2 regions of the Bacillus luti genome follow, and region 1 is predicted to be linked to the other one. Evidence: riboswitches for the same ligand, from Rfam matches in the RefSeq annotation. Region 1 holds a riboswitch; the other holds the start of a gene.

Region 1 (8,285 bases):
ATCAAATGCAGTAAATACTGAAGTGCGGACGGCAAATGTTAGTGCAATTAAATCCGCTAATAGATCCATTACACGCATCGGTCAAATCATCACATATACAGTCGCAGTTACAAACTCTGGTACAGTACCTATTACAAATACTCTCCTAATTGACGCAATTGCTGCTGGCACCACATTCGTTCCAAATAGCATTCTTGTAGATGGCATACCAAGACCTAACGAAAATCCAATTACCGGAATCACCCTTGATATTATCCTTCCAAACAATACAATTATCGTGACATTCCAAGTAAATGTAGTCTCTATACCTTCTCAAAATAACATTAATAATATCGCCGTCATCCACTATGAGTATCAGCCAGATCCAAGCGCACCACCAATCTCAGAAACGACCTCTTCCAATACTACAAATATACAATTTATTGATGTTATTCTTACCGCTACAAAATCCGCTAATACAGTATTAGCTAATATTGATGAAACCATTGCATATACAGTCTTTATTCAAAATAACGGATCCACTACAACTAACTCCATCTTTTTTACAGATACTATAGAAGATGGAACAGTATTTATTCCGGGAAGTGTAATAGTTAACAATACTGTGCTTCCTGCAGCAGATCCTAATATCGGCTTTTCCATTCCTAATATTATGTCAGGTCAAGCGACTACAATAACGTTTCAAGTTTCCGTTACGAATTTACCTACCGTAAATCCAACGCCTAATACTGCAAACATCGTCTACGATTTTATTTTCAATCCTGACTTTGCACCAATTCAAAAATCTACTACTTCCAATACTACTTTCGTTCAAATTAATGATGCTGATATCGTTTCACTTAAAACTGTTGATTTGACCTCTGTAACAATTGGTGACATTTTAACTTATACAACAACTTTAACGAACACAGGAAATACGGATGCTACTGCTGTTATATTTACAGATAATATACCTGATGGAACAACCTTTATTAACGGTAGCGTGTTAGTAAATAATATTCCTCAACTTAACGCCAATCCAAGTGCTGGTATACTTGTAGGAACAATTGCTCCTAACATTTCTATCCCAGTCACATTCTCTGTTACCGTCGTAGATTTTCCGGCTAGCAGTCGCATTCAAAATCAATCAACTTCTCGTTATACGATAAATAGTGAAGAACAAGTATCGACTAGTAATATTACCTTAACTGAAGTCATTTCTGCCAATGTAATTGCGACCAAAACTACACCTATCCAATACGCTGACCTACAAACTATCATCCCTTATACAATTTCCATCACAAACAATGGGAATATACAAGTAGAAAACATTATCGTTACAGATATCATCTCAGCAAATACGAGCTTTATAGAGAACAGTGTTATTGTGAATGGAAACGCTCGTCCAAATGACAATCCACTTAGCGGTATACCAATTGATAACATTCCGCCTAATACGACAGCAACTATTCTATTCCAAGTACGGGTTACTTCGATTCCGCAAACAAATCCAATCTCTAACACGAGTACAATTGAATATCAATACACGGTACCGAATCGACCACCTATTACCGAAACTATCATTTCGTCTGCTGCCACAACAGCAATTAATCACGCGAATTTGAGTAGTAATAAAGTTGTTGACCTTGCATTTGCAACAGTCGGTGATACGTTAACATATACGATTACACTAAATCAAACTGGTAATGTTTCAGCAAATGATGTAGTTATTCAGGATACTATTCCTCAAGGTACTACGTTTATAGAAAATAGCGTTATTGTAAACGGAGAAACTCTTCCGGGAGTTAATCCAGTAAGCGGTATACCAATTGGCACTATAATTGTTGGTGGAGATGCTATCGCTTCATTCCAAGTTTCTGTGACTTCTATCCCAACACCAAATGAACTCAACAACAATGCAATTACTACCTTTAACTATATAGTCAACCCAAATAGCGCACCTGTTACGAATACAACTACAACAAATACCGTCACAACTACTGTCCAAAATGATAATGTCATTGCCATAAAATCTGTTGATGTAACGAATGCCTTACCTGGTCAAACTTTAACGTATACAATTACGATTACGAATAGCGGTAATATAACGATTGAAGATCTTCTTGTCATAGACACCGTACCAGTAGATACAACCTTCGTTACTGGTAGTGTTACGATTAACGGAATCAATCAGCCTAATGCAAATCCCGAAAACGGTATTACGTTAGACAATCTTGTTCCAAATAAAGCTGTTATTATTACGTTCCAAGTCGCAATATCTGCTTCTACTCTTCAATCCGCAATAAATAACGATGCCTCTATTTCTTATGCTGTTACCATTGATCCAAACGAACCACCTATTACAATTACAAAGCAAACAAATATTGTTACAACGACAATCGTTGACCCAATGGTTATCATTGAAAAAACTGCTGACAAATCTATCGTCGTTATAGGAGATAGTATTACATTCACATTAAAGATAGTTAATCATTCTCCAATTCCTACAATGAATACTTCCGTTTTAGATATCATTCCAGCGGGTACAACATTTATAGAAAATAGCGTAACAATTAACGGTACCCAAATCCCTAATATTCGTCCAGACACTGGTATGAATATCGGCTCTTTACCTGCAGATTCAGTAGCAACGATAACATTTAAAGTTCTTGTAACTTCTATTCCTTCAAACAGTACAATTATAAATTCTGCAACAGTTACAGCCGCTTTCCAATTGACACCACAGGATCCAATTATTACTCTCATCGTTAATTCAAATATTGTCCGCATACCAGTTCAATTTATTACTGCAGCAGTAATAAAAAATGCTTCTGTCAGCTCAGCTTATTTAAATCAATATTTTGATTATACGGTTCAAATTACAAATACTTCTAACATTTCACTTATAAACGTTTCTTTACAAGACACCATTCCAGCAGATTTACAATTTATGAATGAAACTGTCATGATTAATGGTGAGCACGCTCCACTAGCAAATCCGAATGTCGGTTTCCTAATCGCTACTCATTTGGAACCAAATGAAACAATTATCGTGTTATTCACAGTACAAGTGATAAACCCGCCTGTTAATAATGAATTTAAAAACAGTGCAAATGTTTCTTTACAACTTCAAACCACTCCTACAGATCCACCAATTATCGTAACCATTACAAGTAATGAAAACGTCGTCACCTTTATTCCAGAAAATCCAGATGAAACACTTCCAAATTTAAATTGCTTCTTTGACGGGGAACGCTTTATACGCATTACTCCTCGGAATATACGAAATTACTTTTGGATTTGGTGGCGGTAATCAAAAAAGAAAAAGCTTGTAGTTTGGATACTCTCCAAACTACAAGCTTTTTTCACGAACAAAATGATAATACTCAATTGCTAGTAGCGCTATATGCTACGTGTCGTTTCTCAATCCGATCTTCAATTTCTTTCATATTTTCCTTATTCGTTAGTAGGGATTGTTTATTTTCTATTAATAATTGTTTAAAGGATTTTCTCATTTTTTTTCGCATTTTCATTTTCCTCCTTGGGGGATGGTTTATATAAAGTGAAACTTTAATCAGTGGGGGTTTTCTTCATCCCCCACTGATTATTAGTTGAACCAATCGGACTTTTATGGGCAGTTGATCCCCCATCTAAATTTTGTGCTTTTGCTAAATTTTGAGGCGGGGGTCTTACTGCCCATTAAAGCGGGATAAAAGATAAAGAATTATCTGTGTGTTCTTATAATAATTGATTGTTGTGAATTCCATTTGAACTTCATATGAAAATTCCGTTTATTTTCTGACAACTTTGTGAACAAAAAAGAAAGACCGATTAAAAATATTTAATCGGCCTTTCTACTTCTTATAACATATTTATTAATATTTCAGGTCTTCCCCAATTCATTTCTTCACAAACGAATCTAAGTTTTTCTTCATCCATTGTGTGTAATCCTTCTTCTAGTGAACATGAAATAGGAACTTCACAATGAATTTGTGCTAATTGTAATGAAATATTTAAGTTCTCTAAATCACTCTCAATTTTTGTACGCTGTGCTTTCGTTAATGAGGCTACGTTTTCTAGTACAGCTGATACTGTTCCGTGCTCTTGAATAAGCTTATACGCTGTTTTTTCACCGATACCTTTTACGCCAGGATAATTATCACTCGTATCCCCCATGAACGCTTTCGCATGAACGATTTGCCATGGTTCCACACCTTTTTCTTCCATGATTTTCTCTGGTGTGTAATACTCGTAATTTCCGATTCCTTTACGCAAGAGCATAACTTTAACGTTCTTATCAACAAGTTGAAGTAAATCTGTATCACCTGTTAAAATATAAACTTCCGCTTCATTGCAGTATTGTTTTGCAAGCGTACCGATACAATCATCTGCTTCATATCCTTTCATACCGATGACCGGAATAGATAATTTAGCAGTCATTTCTTGTACTAAATCAAATTGCGGAATTAATTCTTCTGGCGGCGCTGCACGATTTGCTTTATAATTTGAGAACGATTCTGTTCTAAATGTCGTACTTCCCATATCCCAGCATGTTACGATATGTGTCGGTTCAATTGCTTGCATAGCTGTTAATAAATGTTTCATATAACCATGAATCCCGTTCGTCGGGGTACCATCTTGTCGTTTCATAAATTGTCCGTAGACACTTGTTGCATAAAAAGCACGAAATAATAGTGCCATACCATCAACTAATAATACCTTTTTCATAATCCCTCTCCTACCAAAAAATAATAACCCCACGTTATGACGTAAGGTTATATAAATAGATTACCATTCTACGTTGTTCAACTTTGTCTATTATACATTGTTTTTGTATATTTAGCATCATTTACACATTAAGACGTTCTACTACAACAAGTATGAAGAATTCCTGCATACGTATTTTTCCCAGTCGAAACAACTACAGCCTTTGCATTTCCACCAACAATATATGTCCCTTTGAAACACACGTTTTCAAGTTCAAGTGGATTGTAGTCTTTCATTCGTTTTAAAGGAATAAATCGCTTACGCTCAAGATGATAGCAACTTTCAAATTTCTCAACACTTGCATCATTTCCTGTTAGCACAGATTCATTTACTAATAAATCATTCGCATAAATGATACGTACATCTGCTGGTACTGTATCACCTTCTGAAAGAAAAATCATATCGCCAGGAACAAGCTCTTGTACTGGCAAATTCATCATTTTCAATTCACCATTTAAACCTGTTACACTTGAACATTCTACTCGAGACACAGTAATTTTTTCACATTGTAATCCATCACGCACATGTTGTTTTGAAAGACCTGGAATCATTCCACTTAGCTTTATCATTACTTCTGCAATACGTGCTCTTTTTGAAATCAATTCATTTCGACCGTATACTTGAATACGTTTTTGTGCTTCTTTCATGGATAGGCCGTCTCGAGTTGTTTTAAAATACGCAAATACAGATTTCACATCTCTTGTTGCGATTTCAATTAATAAATCTTTATTTTTTTGAAGCATTGTTTGTTCTTTCATTGATTTTTTACTTAGTTTATATGATGTGTTACCCACAGTTTTGTTTGCATATAACATATTATCGTCTCCTCCTTTACAACATAGGAAGAAACGCTTTGTTTCTCAATTTATCCACTTTATCGTGAAAGTGTTTAGCGCTTAAATATGTAAATAAACGCTACATTATGATAAATATAGAGGGAGGAACAAGTCGTTTCCTGCCTACATCATATATTTTTGATTTGAAGTATATGGGTAACGGAACCGAGTCAGAATTCGACATGCTCCTCACCTCCTCGTTTATTTTTATAGTTTATACTATGAAATTACTCATAGATTGGTAACAAAAAAGACCCCTACTCTTAAGAGAGTAGGGGTCTTTACATACACAAATAAGCGATTTCTAATATCATTAGAAATCTACAGACCTCTCCCTCGTCGAGTTTTAGCACTGTATAGCATAGGTACATTACCAGCTACGTTAAGAAAAACCTTAATTCGATCATTCCTGTTGACCCATTGGCGTCTCTCGACATTTTTGGGCAGTAGCATTTCTCTATACAGGAGCCTCACCTAACAGAGACTTATTTTCATTACATAGAAAATGTTACTCTTATTTAAAATAGATGTCAACAGTAGCCTATAATTTTTTCGAAAGGGATGATGAAACTACATATAAACTAACGTAAAATTTTTAATACGTTATACAACCCGCAATTACAATCCCAATTGCAAGCGATAAAAACATAAGAAAAAGGCCGACTGCTTGATTATCTTCTTCGAGGCTTTTGTTTATATTAAAGCGTGGTGTAAGCCACTCAGCTAAATAAAAGACAATAATTTGAGCCAAGATCCCAACTGCTCCCCATGAAACCATATCAAGCAGTGAAATGGAATTAGCTGCTGTCGAATATAAAACAATTGCTAGCCCAAGTAATCTTCCTCCAAGCACATAGCTTACCGCCTTATTTCCTTGAGCCATTAACTTAAATTCCTTTACTTTCGTTGTCACTTCCATCAAAAAAAGACCAATTCCTAAAAGTCCGAGTGTTACTGCTAAATATAATAAAAAATTAAGCATTTTTTTCCTCCTTTTTCATACCTATTGGTAAATAGTACGATTCATTCCCCGTAATTTTTTCCCCAGCGCGAATACCGATACTACTCGCTTTTCCAGCGATTAAAAACGAACCAAACACATACGATAATTTCTCCATCCCTTTTTCAGTTTCTAAAAATATGACTGGAAGTTCTGTATATTTTTGAAATATCGGAAGTGACGATTTATATGTTTGATGTACATTTTGAATCATAATATTTTTTTCCTTATCACGAATCGTAATTGTGTCTCCTTCTCTACCAAATGAAGGCTTTTGAACGAAAGAACCTTTTCCTAAAAATAAATCTGGTTCTAAATATGTAGGTAACATATATTCTTTAATCCACTGTTGTTCCTCACGTGTATAAAAAGCCCCTGCTTCTGCTAATCCCCAAATAAGACACTGAATTGATTTTGGCTGAAGTAAAAATGCTGACAAAGGATTTATAATAAAAAGCTTTCCCGCTTTTACAAGTTGCAGCAGTTCCACACCTACTAAATCTCCTGTTTCAGGATCTTGATCCTCAACTAAATCTTCTATCGGATATGTTTGGCGATATAAAACATCAATCTGCACTCCATCCCTATCCACTAAAGCATCCTTTGTAATTCTAAGTTCTGACATCGGCACTACTTTATTTTCAACATGGCATAGCTGACTCAAATACACCGTCGTATTCCAATCCTCTATATGTTCGTGATGTGCTGTAAAAACAACATTTGGATTGTCTATTCCCTTTATTGCTTCCATTACGGCTTTTGTAACACCAGAAGAAAGTAATCGTTCTTGACCCAAGTTTGGATCATCATAGCCTAATTCTTCACAAATTTCCCCATTCATTTGAAAGCACTCCATAATAAAAGTTGGTGTATCGCTGTTAAATTCAAGCATTTTAATTTGGTTATCGCCCGTTAAGACGAAATCAAATCGTGAAATAACAGATTCAGGATACAGCCCTTTTATTCTAATAAAAGGTAGGCTTGCAGGTGGAAAACCAAACTCTAGAAGTTGCTCATCAGATAAACTCCGAAGAATTCTAGCAGTCTTAAAAAATATTTTCCCCATTCGTTCAGTTGCTAATTGTATTTGTTTCACAGCTTTTTCTGTTATTGAAAAAACATGAAACAAACTATACTCACTCTCATATAAATCCGACCAAAAATTCGGATATTTCACATAAAATTCTTTTCGTTTCTTTATGTATTGCGACATATTTTATCCTCCGAATCCACCCTTCGAACCACTTCCAATTCCCCCTTTAAACTCCGCAGACGATTGATACGACTTAAACGCTGATGAATTTTTGAAAGTGGATTTATTTTTATAGTATGTTCCCCCATAAAAGTAATGTCCTCGATAACCTGAACTACTATCATCACACTGCCATACCCCAAGTTCATCATCCCAATCCCAATCTGAACAACTATTATCATTCGGTTCGGGGGGAACATCTTGTGCGCAGCCAAATAAGGTGCCCGTCATTAAAGACGTTAACACACCGCCTACTAGCCATTTCGTTTTTGTCACCTTCGCACTCCCCTTTATAAAATATATTTCTATTATATAAGAAGCCATGATAAAGTAGAAGAAAAAGGAAGAAGAGGGATAGAATGCGCTTAGAATATCGGCTCAACGATGAAACAAACGGGTACCCTGCTTTATGGAACTACGCAAATATTTCTAACTCTGAAATCATCGCACG
Region 2 (8,285 bases), 2.4 Mb from region 1:
GACAGTTGTGAAATATCATAAAGCAAGTTTTGAATTAAAAGGTGAATGGCAAGCATCGGCAAGAAGGGAATGAAGGCACTTGCTACTAACACACTAAATACATTTCCGAAGTTAGAGCTTGCTGTCATTTTAATATATTTCAAAATATTCCCGAATGTAGTGCGTCCTTCTAAAATACCCGCTTCTAATATCATTAAACTTTTTTCAAGTAGAATAATATCGGAAGATTCTTTTGCGATATCAGTTGCAGTGTCAACACATATTCCAACATCAGCCTCACGCAAAGCTACGGCATCGTTAATGCCATCTCCCATATAACCTACAGTGTGTCCGTTTCCTTGTAATACTCGTATAATGCGAGATTTTTGCATTGGATTTAGTTTAGCAAATACAGTTGTTTCTTCGGCTAGTTTTGCTAATGCTTTATCAGGTAAAGCATCGATTTCGTAACCAAGAACAGGCTCGCCGATACTTAATCCAACTTCTTTACAAACTTTTTTTGTCACGATTTCGTTATCGCCAGTTAAAATTTTTACTTGTACACCATGTTTTTGTAATGCTTGAATTGCCGCAGATGCAGATGGTTTCGGTGGATCTAAAAAGCCAATATATCCAGCGAGAATCATATCATTTTCATCTTGTACGACGTATTCTTTATTATTTGTTGGTCTATCTTTTTTATAAGCTACAGCAATAACACGCATACCTTCACTATTCAATGTCTCACTTAGTTGTTTTACATTTAAGCACATGTCATCGCTAAGAGAAACAATTTTGCCATCTACTTCAGTGTAGTTGCAAATAGATAAAATTTCTTCTACTGCCCCTTTACAAACCATTGTATGTTCACCTGAATTGTTTTTCACAATGACAGACATACGCCGACGCGCAAAATCAAATGGAATTTCATCTAGTTTTTGAAAAACGGATGGATCAAATTTTTGGTTTTCTTCTGTATGTTTCATAACGGCTTTATCTATTAAATTTTTCAATCCTGTTTGATAGAAGCTATTTAAATAGGCAAAGTACAATACACGATTACATGTATTACCGTTAGGATCTAAGTGCCTGACAAGTACAACTTTATCTTCTGTTAAAGTTCCCGTTTTATCTGTACAAAGAATATTCATAGCCCCTAAATTTTGAATAGAATTTAGCTGTTTGACAATTACTTTTTGCTTAGACATGTTAACCGCACCTTTAGCTAAATTAGCAGTTACAATCATTGGTAACATTTCAGGTGTGAGACCAACAGCAATAGCGATAGCGAAGAAGAAAGCCTCTTGCCAATCCCCTTTTGTGAATCCGTTAATGAGAAGAACGATAGGTGCCATGATAAGCATGAATGTAATTAAGAGCCAGCTTACTTTATTTACACCTTTATCAAAGCTTGTTTCTACGCGCTTACCGATTACTTTATTTGCTAAAGAGCCGAAATACGTATCGGTACTTGTTGAGATGACAACAGCTTTTGCGCTACCACTTACAATATTTGTCCCCATGAAGCAAAGGTTTTCCATTTCGAGTGGATTGTAATTTTTTTTCGTGCTTTTCGGTAATAGATGTTTATTTTCTGTATGGTAGCAGTTTTCGTATTTTTCAACTGGAAGTGCTTCGCCTGTTAAAGAAGATTGATTTACAAATAAGTCTTTAGCCGATACAATACGCACATCAGCCGGAACGATATCACCGGCTGAAAGTGAAATAATATCGCCAGGTACAAGTTCTTCAATTGGAATTTCCGTTGTATCATTTTGCTTTAAATTCATTAGGTGTTTTGTTTCGTGTAAAAATCCATCTATTCTAAAGACGCTCGCCGTTGTTCGAACCATTGCTTTTAACTGATCCGCAGCTTTTTGGGAACGAAATTCTTGTAAAAAGCGAATCGTCGCACTTAGCATTACCATCACAGATACAACAAGGGTTCCTTGTATGTCATCTGTGAAAAAAGAGAGTGCACCTAGAGCTAATAAAACAAAAATAAACGGATTTTTAAATGCTAATAGAAATTGAACGTACCAAGGCGATGTTTTATTATGAGCGATTTCATTCGGTCCATATAAAGAAAGTCTACGAGACGCTTCTAGTTTAGAGAGTCCATCTTCTGTTGTTTCTAAAATTTGTAAAGTGTTGTTTACATCTTGTGTTGCGATTTCCACCAGTAATCCATTATTTGTTTTCATACAATCTTGATCGTATGAATGCTTTGTTTCTTGTTTTTGTAAATTTAACATTGGTAGTTCCTCCTTTTTCATGAAGGAGGAAACAAGCTGTTACTCGACTATTTAAAATTAGGAGGAACAGTTTCTTTCCTACCTACATGGTGAAATATTAACGTAAAACATATGGGTATCTGGGCCGAATCATCAATTGCCAACTGTTCCTCACCTCCGTACAATTTAGTAGTTTCTGAATATGCTATGTTTGTTTCATAGTAAGGTGCATATATACGTAAAAAGACCTTTACTCAAAACGAGTAAAGGTCTAAATTCGCAGTTAAAAGAGTCCACAACAAATACTGTTAGTAAACATAGATAAAAACAGTTTTTGTGTATGACAAAATTCACGCACCTCTCCCTCGTTGAGTTTTAGCACTGTATAGCATAGGTACTGAAACCAGCTACGTTAAAAAAGGCCTTCATTCCGACCTTTCCTGTTGACCCATTGGCGTCTCTCGACATTTTTGGGCAGCAGCGTTTCTCTATACAGGAGCCTCACCTAACAGAGACCGTATTCAATTACATGTTGAATGTTAGCACTGAAATTTTATAGTGTCAATATATTTTTTGAAAAATCAAACAGGTTTATGGTGGCTATATAGTAGGAAATAAGAGGAGTTTTTTGAAATGAAGTTGGAAAATAAATACTGTAATGAGCATAAATAAAAAGCACTGATTACAGTGCTTTTTATTATAGATTATGAGATTGTAGCATTTTCAAAAATAACAATCTCTGAACGATTTGTTGTTGAAACGCGTTGTGCGTAATATGTTAAAGCTGAAGAAATATAAGTTGGCAACGTCTCATTTGTATGGGATGTTGTATATTCATGGATTAATTCTTTTAAAGTCGTCCATTCTAATTGTGCTGGGTGATCAGACACGAAAGAACTTACCCAGCGATCAAATGAAGATGAAAAATCAGTTTGTAAACGAAATACTTCTTTCATAATAAAACGCTCCCTTAAAATGTAGTATATTTATTTTAGCATAAAACACGAACAATTACTAAGTTTTTTGATCATAATGTTCGTGTTATATAGTTGTCTAGATGATTGGTTATGTAAATTCAATTTGCCATTTGAAATAACATTCCGTAAGATGAGAGATAGATTATATAAAGAGCTGGAGGAAAGAAAGTGGAATTTGTATTTTTAGGAACTGGTGCAGGTGTTCCTTCAAAAGGAAGGAATGTTTCAGCAATTGCTTTGCAGTTGTTAGAAGAACGAGGACAGACTTGGTTATTTGACTGTGGCGAGGCGACACAACATCAAATATTACATACATCTGTACGCCCACGCCGCATTGAAAAAATATTTATTACCCATTTACATGGTGATCATATTTTTGGATTGCCTGGTTTATTAGGTAGTCGTTCGTTTCAAGGAGGGACTACACCATTAACGGTATATGGACCAAAAGGAATTAAACAATTTATTGAAGTAGCATTATCGGTAAGTACAACACATGTCAAATATCCACTTGAAGTTGTTGAGATAGAGGAAGAAGGCACCGTGTTTGAAGATAATGAGTTCTATGTAGAAACGAAAAGATTGTCGCATGGCATTGAATGTCTCGGATACCGTATTGTAGAGAAAGATATACAGGGAGCACTTTTAGTCGATAAGCTCTTAGAAATGGGTGTGAAACCAGGTCCAATTTTTAAACGTTTAAAAGATGGGGAAGTAGTTGAATTAGAGAATGGGACAATGCTAAATGGAAAAGATTTTATCGGTCCGTCTCAAAAAGGGAGAATTATTACCATTTTAGGTGATACACGATATTGCGAAGCAAGTAGAGAGCTAGCACAAGACGCCGATGTACTTGTTCATGAGGCAACTTTCGCAGCAGAAGATGAACAACAAGCGTATGATTATTTTCATTCTACATCTAAGCAGGCTGCGAGTATTGCACTTCAAGCAAATGCGAAACGATTAATATTGACTCATATTAGTTCTCGTTATCAAGGCGATACATATAAGAAATTATTGGAAGAAGCAAGGGAAGTATTTTCTAATACGGAAATAGCAGCGGATTTGAAATCATTCCCAGTAGGAAGATAATAATTTCAATAAAAAAAATGGTGACTTATGTTTACCATTTTTTTATTTTCAAAAAAATGAGTAAGAAACTGTTATCATTTTATAGTTATACTTGTATAATACAGAAGTTTATAATGCCTTGAATATATAGGGTAAAAATACGAAATACCGATTGTTTAGAAAAACTGTTACACAAGAAGATGTACGTACAAGTAATACAAATGAGAAAATAAGATTTTTATTCAGAAATTTTAAAATTCAATAAAAGTAAGCGTTTTATAAAAAACAAGCTATAATGAGGGCACATTATAATTTATTTGAAATACCATTTTTAAAAGAGGTTGGACAATCAGTGGGTAGTCTAGAAGGCATAGTTGTATTTAGTGAGAGGTGTATCTCCTGTTTATGCTATGATTGTAGAGGCTTCTGTGTTAAACTTTGGATTGCTACCAGGCTTAATTGCTGGTTATCTTATATCATTTTAAATGAAAGTAATGCTATGGTATCAGGTATTATTTTAGGATATATTGGTTCACCTTTATTCAAAAACTATCCAATTCGTATAGCGGGGCAAATTCGTGATACGGCTGGAAAAGCAATAGATGCGGTAGCTTAATAGAATGGTAAAAAATTTTCATAGAGGTTTAGGGGGAATTCTGATGAAGTATCGCTCGGTATTTGATATTATTGGTCCGGTTATGATTGGTCCATCAAGTTCACATACAGCAGGGGCAGCAAGAATGGGGCAAGTTGCTCGCCAACTGTTTCGTCATGAACCAGAGAGGGTTAGTATTTCATTATACGGATCATTTGCAAAAACGTATCGTGGGCACGGTACGGATGTGGCGTTAATTGGTGGAATACTTGGATTTGAAACAGATGATTTACGTATTCCAGATGCATTAGACATTGCAAAAGAGCGCGAAATTGAAGTGGAGTTTATTGAAGAAGATGCAAATGCACCTCACCCAAATACAGCGAGAATTCGTTTGTATAAAGGAGAGGAAGAAATTGAAGTTGTTGCATGTTCTATTGGTGGTGGTAAAATCGAAGTGGTAGAGTTAAATGGCTTTGATCTACAATTATCAGGAACGAGCCCAGCACTTCTTATTGTAAATAACGATCGCTTTGGTGCTATTGCATCAGTAGCTTCAATCCTTGCGAAACATGAGATTAACATTAGTACAATGAGTGTTTCTCGTAAAGAAAAAGGAAGAAGAGCACTTATGGTCATCGAAACAGATGAACTGTTAGCAGATGAAGTGATTGAAGAAATAAAAGCGGAACAAAATATATGTCAAGTAACTATTATGGATTAATTGCAGGGGGGACACACCATGTTTCGGAACGCAGCGGAACTAGTGGCGCAAGCTAAAGAACAAAATGTGAAAATCGCAGAAATTATGATTCAATGTGAAATGGAAACTAGAAGTATTTCACGTGAAGAAGTAATTGCTGGTATGGAAAAAAACTTAGTCGTGATGGAACAAGCGGTAGAACGAGGTATTCGTGGCGTAAAATCACCAACTGGTTTAACTGGCGGAGACGCTGTAAAAGTTCAAACGTATATGAACAGTGGAAAAGGCTTATCTGGAGATACGATTTTAGATGCAGTGAGTAAAGCTGTTGCAACAAATGAAGTAAACGCAGCGATGGGAATCATTTGTGCAACACCAACAGCAGGATCTGCTGGAACAGTACCAGGTGTACTGTTTGCTCTAAGAGAAAAATTGCAGCCTACACGTGAAGAAATGATTGAATTCTTATTTACAGCAGGAGCTTTCGGGATGGTTGTTGCGAATAATGCTTGTATTTCTGGTGCGGCAGGAGGATGCCAAGCTGAAGTTGGTTCGGCAAGTGGAATGGCGGCTGCAGCAGCAGTTGAGATGGCTGGTGGAACACAAGATCAAGCAGCTACAGCGATGGCAATTTCATTAAAGAATATGCTTGGTTTAGTATGCGATCCTGTTGCAGGACTTGTAGAAGTACCTTGTGTAAAACGTAATGCAGCAGGAGCTGCGAATGCGATGATTTCAGCTGATTTAGCATTAGCTGGTGTAACTAGTACAATTCCATGTGATGAAGTAATTGAGGCAATGTTTAGAATCGGGCAAACGATGCCAGTAGCACTTCGTGAAACAGCTGAAGGTGGACTTGCAGCAACACCGACTGGTCGTCGTCTGCAAGAAGAAATTTTTGGTAAAGTTAATAATTAAGCGTAATAATAAGAAAACGGAGCTCAAGTAAATTTGAGCTCCGTTTTTTATTTTTCTTTCGTAATTTCTTCTAATGTTTTTCCGAGATCATGTGAGCGTTTCGTTGCCTTCGTAATACATGAAACTAAAGTTTGTTGAAAGTTATGTTCTTGTAACACTTCAATGCCTGCTTCGGTAGTTCCGCCAGGAGAAGTAATTTCCTTTCGCAAAATAGAAGGGTGTTTTTCGCTTGCTTTTAGCATTTCAGCAGCACCAATCATCGTTTGAAGAATAAGTGATTTTGCAACATCTTCTTTTAAGCCTATTTTTTTTGCGGCTTCTTCCATCGCTTCTACTACATAATAAATATAAGCTGGTCCACTTCCGGATAATGCAGTGACCGCATGCATATCATCTTCTTTTACAACAGAGACGAGACCGATCGTTTCAAATAAAGCTATGGCAGTCTGAATATGTTCCGTTGTTGCATGTTTTGAAGGCGAGATAGCAGTAGCTGATTTTAAAATAGCCGCAGATGTATTTGGCATTGCACGAATAATCGGAACGTCTTTTTGAAGTAGATCTCTAATTGATTGAGTAGAAACACCTGCTAATAACGAGATAATAAGCAGATTAGGATTTGTATATTCTTTAAGCGGGATAATGGCTTCGGCAACATCTTTTGGTTTCATTGCTAGAAAAAGAATATTTGCATCAGTAAGGAGTTCTTTTTTGTTATGCGTACCTTTAACACCGTATTTTTTATGTAGCTCCTGTAGCCTTGTTTCGTTAGAACGATTACTTACGGTAATTTGTTCTCCTTTAATAACGTTTGCTTGTAATAAGCCACCAATAATGGCTTCGGCAATGGAGCCTGCACCGAGAAAGGAAATATTTTGAATAGACATGATGTTCCTCCTTAAAATTTATATAGAAATTCTTATAAATGTACATACATTCGTTTTTTTATAGAAAACACCTCTTTTTATCTGAAAATAATGACAAATCAATAGGGAAGTTGTAAACTGAAGAGGTATTCATTTTTGAACCGGAAAGAGACAGGGGGGCTAGGCATGACGGCGATTCACCGAATGGAGATTCCTGTGCCATTTGCAGTTGAAACTGTAAATGTGTTTTTAGTTGAGGGGGAGACATTAACATTAATTGATACAGGGACGAATACAGAAGAGGCAAGGAGTGCGTTAGACAGTCAGTTAGGTGTATTAGGATATACGATAGAAGATATTGAAACAGTAGTGATTACGCATCATCATGCGGATCATTGTGGGCTTTTAAATATATTCTCTGAGAAAACGAAAATTATTGGACATCCTTGGAACGAGCCTTGGATCACGCAAAATCCAGAGTTTTTAAAGTGGTATCATGAGTTTTTTAGAGAGACAGCTTTGCAATTTGGTGTTCCAGCAGCATTTTTGAAAGACGAGGCGTTATTGACGACAAGGACATTGAAATATTCTTGTAATAGATCGTTAACGCATACTGTGAGAGAGGGAGATCGTATTGATTCTTTACCTGGGTTTACAGTAATTGAAACACCAGGTCATGCTTCCACTCATATTTCATTATATAGAGAATCTGATGGAATATTAATTGGCGGAGATGCTCTCATTAGTCATATTTCTTCAAATCCAATATTAGAACCACCATATGAAGGGCAAACAGAAAGGGCACGTCCGTTATTACAATATAATCAAACATTACAGCGGTTAAGCGAAATGAATATTTCACGTATTTTATCAGGGCATGGTGAAGATGTTCTCAATGTGAAACAACTTATTGAAACGAGATTACAAAAGCAAGAAACACGT

The links. Region 1 has a riboswitch for magnesium ahead of EUC40_RS18065 (P-type ATPase actuator domain-containing protein). Riboswitches for the same ligand answer to the same signal wherever they lie in the genome.
Region 2: linked by a shared signal. The riboswitch ahead of mgtA (magnesium-translocating P-type ATPase) and the one ahead of EUC40_RS18065 (P-type ATPase actuator domain-containing protein) in region 1 are both predicted to bind magnesium.

What each region holds. Positions count from the first base shown of each region.
Region 1 covers NZ_CP040336.1:3,570,217-3,578,501, forward strand. The annotation lists gene EUC40_RS18050 (DUF7507 domain-containing protein) at 1-3,292, shown strand, start outside; gene EUC40_RS18055 (FbpB family small basic protein) at 3,366-3,506, opposite strand; gene EUC40_RS18060 (5'-3' exonuclease) at 3,841-4,707, opposite strand; gene EUC40_RS18065 (P-type ATPase actuator domain-containing protein) at 4,836-5,561, opposite strand; M-box (ykoK) riboswitch at 5,908-6,071, opposite strand; gene EUC40_RS18070 (DUF350 domain-containing protein) at 6,178-6,564, opposite strand; gene EUC40_RS18075 (glutathionylspermidine synthase family protein) at 6,557-7,795, opposite strand; gene EUC40_RS18080 (hypothetical protein) at 7,799-8,110, opposite strand; gene EUC40_RS18085 (hypothetical protein) at 8,194-8,285, shown strand, end outside.
Region 2 covers NZ_CP040336.1:1,216,316-1,224,600, forward strand. The annotation lists gene mgtA (magnesium-translocating P-type ATPase) at 1-2,234, opposite strand, end outside; M-box (ykoK) riboswitch at 2,566-2,733, opposite strand; gene EUC40_RS06350 (DUF3932 family protein) at 2,918-3,169, opposite strand; gene rnz (ribonuclease Z) at 3,359-4,282, shown strand; gene sdaAB (L-serine ammonia-lyase, iron-sulfur-dependent subunit beta) at 4,921-5,580, shown strand; gene sdaAA (L-serine ammonia-lyase, iron-sulfur-dependent, subunit alpha) at 5,599-6,477, shown strand; gene proI (pyrroline-5-carboxylate reductase ProI) at 6,525-7,364, opposite strand; gene EUC40_RS06380 (MBL fold metallo-hydrolase) at 7,530-8,285, shown strand, end outside.